2 linked regions of the Methylomonas sp. 11b genome follow. The protein of the gene in region 2 interacts with the protein of the main gene of each other region in a pairwise test. Links are inferred from orthologs where the notes say so. Each region holds a gene or a part of one and is shown on either strand. Other genes may lie near its edges.

Region 1 (3,048 bases), 1.0 Mb from region 2 along the record:
TCTTATCGACTATCGCATCCTGAGGTAACGGAGCCACCGAGTAACTTTCTACCCGGTAACGCGCACCAACCCGGCTCAATTCCAACAATTTAACCGCAGCTGTACTAATATCCACACCCAGCACAGCCGACGGATTCCTGCTCAACCAGCTCATGAATGAACCCTTTTTAGATCGAATATGATTGAATTTGGCTCAAGCATGCTCAGACGAGGCTTGCAGAACCCACATGGGCCTGAAGTATAGTAGATTTTTTTATTTTCATCCTCTTAGATAAACCACTTTACAAGTAACTTTAGGTTGTTCCTAAAATCAAAAGGGTTTATTTTGACCGGCAATTTGTATTTTAGCAGTGCGTTTGAATTTCAGTGCCCATTAAGAAAGCCCCCAAACCCAAATCCCTGATCAAGACACTTTTTAAGTGGCTGGCCTTCTGCTCGTTGGCTTTTATCGGCACATTTCTGATTGCTGTTTATTTTTTCCTGCTCGAACTCGACAAGGAGTTGCCGGATATAGACCAGTTACAACACGTTCAATATCAGATGCCGTTGAACATCTACAGCCAAGATAACCTGCTGATAGCTCAGTTTGGCGAGAAGCGCAGAATCCCGACCAGCATCGCGCAAGTGCCACCACAATTGATCAAGGCTTTCATCGCGGCCGAAGATGATCGTTTTTATAAGCATAACGGCGTCGATTTCAAAGGCCTGCTGCGCGCGGTAAGCCAATTAGCCCTCACCGGCAAGAAGCGGCAAGGCGGCAGCACCATCACCATGCAAGTGGCCCGTAATTTCCTGCTCAGCAACGAAAGAACCTACTTACGCAAACTCAAGGAAATCATTCTTGCACTGAAAATTGAGCGGCAATTTTCCAAAGATCAGATTATGGATCTTTATTTAAACAAAATTTACATGGGTCAACGTGCCTATGGTGTAGCAGCAGCCGCACAAACCTATTACGGTAAAGATATTTCCGAGTTAGCCCTACATCAACAAGCGATGATTGCCGGCCTGCCGAAAGCACCATCCATTTACAATCCGATAGCCAATCCGCAGCGCGCCATAGAGCGGCGGAACTACGTGTTGCGCCGAATGCTGGATCTAAACTACATAAGCCAGCACGATTACGAATTTGCCGTGCAAGCAGTTGATAATGCGGAGATTCAGCCGATAAATGTCGAGCTGCAGGCGCCATACATCGCGGAAATGGTTAGGCAAGAAGTCATGTCCAAATACGGCGAGACAGCCTATACCTTGGGTTTGAAAATTTTCACCACCGTCCCTAGTCAATTTCAGTTAGCAGCAGAAGACGCTTTGCAAAAAACCCTGCACGAATATGACGAGCGCCACGGCTATCGAGGCTTTCCCCATAAAAATACGCAAAAAAACGGCGCTCAGCTAACCGACAATGTTGTTGGAGATACCCGGCAAGCCCTGATAACGGCAGTAGCCGATTCCGGTGTTACCGCAAAACTCTACGACAACACGCAAATTGCCATCGCCTGGAAAAATATTGAATGGGCAAAACCTTACCCGGAAAAAAATATCGGTACCGCAAAAGCATTTCTTAAGCCGAACGACATCATCTGGGTTAGAGAACTCGTAAAGGACGAATGGGCGCTCACGCAAATTCCGGACGCCGAAGCTGCTTTTGTAGCGCTCAATCCCAACAACGGCGCAATTTTGGCCTTATGTGGCGGCTTTGATTTTTATCACAGCAAATATAACAGGGCTACTCAGTCCAAACGCCAGCCTGGCTCGGGATTCAAACCTGTTATTTACACAGCCGCATTAGAAAAAGGTTTCACCGCAGCCAGCATTATTAATGACGCACCCATCGTGATCGAGGATCCTTCACAAGAAAACGACTGGCGCCCGGAAAATTATAGTCGCCGTTATCTGGGCCCGACATCACTGCGGGTTGCGCTCCGGGAATCGATCAATCTGGTCTCAGTGCGCTTGCTGCAGGAAATCGGCGTATCCCAGGCAATAGATACGGCCATGCGCTTTGGTTTCGACAAAGAGCAATTACCCGGCACGCTGTCTCTGGCCTTGGGTAGCGGCTATGCCTCACCATTGCGCATGGCATCGGCCTATGCGGTCTTTGCCAATGGCGGTTTTTTGGTAAAACCCTATCTCATCGAACGCATCGAAGACCACAAAGGCAACTTGTTGTTTCAGGCAAACCCACCGCTGGCATGCGCCGATTGTCCGGATCAGGACCCGCGGCCGCCAAACCGCGCGCCTCGCGCCATTTCAGCAAAAATCAATTTCCTGGCAAACAGCTTGCTAAGAGATGTTGTACAACGCGGCACGGCAACCCAGGCCAAACAATTGGGCCGTAACGATTTGGCCGGCAAAACGGGCACCACGAACGAGCAAAGAGACGCTTGGTTCAACGGTTTTGCTACGGATATAGTGGCCTCTGCATGGATAGGCTTCGACAATTCATTACCGCTTGGTCACGGCGAGACTGGCGGCAAAGCGGCCTTACCGATGTGGATTAAATTCATAAAGGCCGTACAACAAAACTTCCCGGAAAAGCCATTAGCGCAGCCGAGCGGTATAGTCCAGGCATACATTAATCCGGCGGACGGATTATTGCTCGATCAGGAAGCGAGAGGCGGTATTTGGGAATATTTCAGTGAAGAGACGGTACCAACGGCAAAATCTGCACCTAAATCTGAAGACCCTGCAGAGGAAGAGATTTTTGCTGAAGAAGCGTTATTTTGAAGGTGTTATATAGTTCGGAAGAATCTGGCCGCCAATTGACCGACGGCCGAACAAGACTTCTCGAAAATCTTTATTTCCCGAATTTTTTACGGAATTTATCAACACGACCCGACGTATCAACGACGCGCTGTTTACCGGTATAAAACGGATGGCAAGAAGAACACACCTCAATGTGTAAATCAGAAGCCAGCACAGAACCGGTTTGAAAAGTATTGCCGCACCCGCAGGTGACGGTAATTTGTTTATATTCTGGATGTATTTCTGGTTTCATAGCGCTCACATACCCGTTCCGGGCTACATACTTGATAGAGAACTGCT
Region 2 (2,968 bases):
ATGAACCACCAGGATAAGCCGGCAAAGAACAATACCGCCGCCCCGGAGCTAGCAACCAGCAAGGAGGTACCCAAGTCCGGTTGTTTAGCGATCAGCAAAACCGGCACGATCAAAAGCGTCGCCGCGCCTAACACGTGCTTGGGCTTGGGCGGCAAGGCGCGCTCCGATAGATACCAGGCCACCATCATCGGCGCGCTGATTTTGGTAAATTCGGAAGGCTGAAAGCGAAAAACACCTAGATCCAGCCAGCGCTGAGCGCCCATACTTATCTGCCCCATCACCGCTACCGCCAACAATAACAGCACACAAATGGTGAAGAGGGCCACTGAAAAACTTTGGAAGCGGCGCGGGTTGATATGAGCCAAGACGATCATCAATAAAATGGCGAAACCCATGCGGGTAGCGTGCCGAATCAATAACGGCAATTCTTGCCCGCCGGCGCTGTATAAAATCACAAAACTGGTGGCGCAAATCAGTAACAAGCCGATGAACAGCGGGATGTCGATATGCAGCTTTCTGAGTAAATTGCCAAGCAGCGACGGCGGCTGAAACTGCTCATTGCGCATTTCGGTTCTCATGGCTGCGGCTCCTTTTTCTGATTCAGATAGGCATCAATGATTTCGCCGGCAATCGGCGCCGCTACCGAGCCGCCGTGACCGCCGTGTTCGGCAATAATCGCCACCGCGATTTGCGGGTCATGCACCGGCGCGAAGGCGATGAATAAGGCGTGATCGCGCATTTTAAAATCGATGGCGTCTTCGTTGTATTTCTCTTCCTGCTTGATGGTAAATACCTGTGCGGTACCGGTCTTGCCGGCAATTTGATAAGTAATGGCCTTGGCCAAGCGACCGGCGGTACCCCTGGAACCGTGCACCACGTTGGTCATGCCTTTGATGATATTTTCGACATTCTGCGTTTTCAACGGGATCAACGCATCGGCTTTGCCGCCAATCATGTCGGCGTAATCGGCACTGATAATGCTGTGCACCAGATGGGGGGTGATCACCTTGCCATAGTTCGCCAAAGTAGCCGTAGCGTGCGCCAGTTGCAGCGGCGTAGCTTGCGTGTAACCCTGGCCGATGCCGGTAATCAGCGTTTCGCCGGGAAACCAGGCCTGACTGCGGTAATGTTTTTTCCATTCCTTGGACGGCATCAAGCCGTCAACTTCACCGACCAAATCGATCCCGGTTTTCCGGCCGAAACTGAACTTGTCCATGAACGCGTGCATTTTATCGATGCCTAGCGCCAGCGCCAGATCGTAGAAATATACATCGCAGGACTGAGTAATCGCATCGTTCATGTCCACCATGCCGTGTCCCCATTTTTTCCAGTCCCGGTATTTGTGATCGACATTCGGTAGCTTGTAATAGCCAGGACAAAACAAGCGATGGTTGAATTCAGTCACACCGTATTCCAGACCGGCCAAGGCCAAAAACGGTTTCACCGTCGAGCCGGGCGGATACTGGCCGCGCAAGGCTCGGTTATATAAAGGCTGATCCGGCGAGTCCTGCAAAGCTTTGTATTCTTTACCGGAAATCCCCGAAACAAACGGATTGGGATCAAAACCGGGCCGGCTGGCGAACACCAGTACGCCGCCGGTCTTGATCTCAATCGCCACCGCCGCGCCGTTATACTCAGACAACGCATCGTAGGCGATTTTTTGTAGGTCGATGTCCAAGGTCAGATAGATATTGGACCCGGCTACCGGCTCCACCGTGGCCACGGTATTCACCGCCCTGGCCTGGGCATTGGTTTCTATTTCTTCATAGCCGGCGGTACCCAGCAGATGCTCCTCGTAGGTTTTTTCGATGCCGGTTTTACCGATGTGATTGGTCCCCCGATATTTCGCCAGCGGCAAGGTTTGCATTTCCTTCTCGTTGATCCGGCCCACGTAGCCGACCACATGAGAAGCCAAATCGCCGTAAGGGTAATGCCGCACCAAGCGGGCGTAGACATCGACGCCGGGAAAATACGGTCTGACCACCGCGAATTTGGCGACTTCTTCGTCACTCAGATTCTGCAGTAACGGCGTGCTGGTAAAGGATTTGTTGCGCTTACGCTGCTTTTGAAACAGATCGATTTTTTCTTCGGAAATGTCCAGCAGCTTTTGCAACCGCAACAGGGTGTCATCGAGATTTTCGATCTGCTCCGGAATCAGCTCCAAACTGTAGGTCGGCACATTTTCCGCGAGCATCCGACCCTTGCGGTCGTAAATCACCCCGCGCGTGGGCGGCAACGGCGAAATCTTGATGCGGTTATCCTTGGATAGAGTCGCATAATGTTCGTGACCGACCACCTGCAAATACACCAAGCGCACCACCAAACCGGCGATCAAAAACAGGATCAAGATAAACGCCGCGACGATGCGGCTCAGGAACAAGCGGCTCTCCGCTAGCGGATCCTTGATGGCGAATTTTCTATCCATGCCCCGTTAAAAGATGCGCGCCATCACCCGGATATAGCGCAACACCACAAACACCAGCGGCCATACCAAAGTCCCGGATAACACCGGATACCAGAACGACAGCGACAAGCGGTTGCCGGCTTGCATGCTTTCCGTGCCGAAAATAATGCTCTGCGACGCAAACAAACACAAAAACACAAACAAGCATTGCTGCACCATCGGAAATTGCCGCAAACGCCGATGCTCGTTGATACTGAAATAGCAAATCAGCGCATAGATCAAGGCGTACTGGCCCAGCAAGCGACCGGTCAACACGTCAGTCAACAAGCCTATCGACCATGCACTGAATACGCCAAACCGTTCCGGCAAGGCAATGGACCAATAAATCAACACCAGTACGATCCAGTCCGGATTGAACACATCCATGCTGGGAAACAGCGACATTACCCGCAGCACCATCGCCGCGCCTATGGTAGCGATGAAGTAAACGGTGGCGGCAAAATCAAGGCGCGACATGTTCTGCATCCTTGGATTCAGGTTCGACCGCGGCTTTCGCCGACTCCC

Evidence for each region.
Region 1: the proteins of mrdA (region 2) and METH11B_RS0116660 interact in binary tests that used the Escherichia coli proteins (3 or more experiments, as listed by UniProt). The link is inferred for Methylomonas sp. 11b from one-to-one orthologs.

The regions. Positions count from the first base shown.
Region 1 is NZ_KI911557.1:3,469,168-3,472,215, reverse strand. It holds METH11B_RS0116660 (penicillin-binding protein 1A), read left to right. Parts: upstream 1-366; coding sequence 367-2,730; downstream 2,731-3,048. Other genes in the region: rpmE (50S ribosomal protein L31), read right to left, coding at 2,801-3,001; METH11B_RS0116665 (pilus assembly protein PilM), read right to left, coding at 1-154. UniProt on the Escherichia coli protein: Cell wall formation. Synthesis of cross-linked peptidoglycan from the lipid intermediates.
Region 2 is NZ_KI911557.1:2,438,318-2,441,285, forward strand. It holds mrdA (penicillin-binding protein 2), read right to left. Parts: upstream 2,426-2,968; coding sequence 575-2,425; downstream 1-574. Other genes in the region: rodA (rod shape-determining protein RodA), read right to left, coding at 1-578; mreD (rod shape-determining protein MreD), read right to left, coding at 2,432-2,920; mreC (rod shape-determining protein MreC), read right to left, coding at 2,907-2,968. UniProt on the Escherichia coli protein: Catalyzes cross-linking of the peptidoglycan cell wall. Responsible for the determination of the rod shape of the cell. Is probably required for lateral peptidoglycan synthesis and maintenance of the correct diameter during lateral and centripetal growth.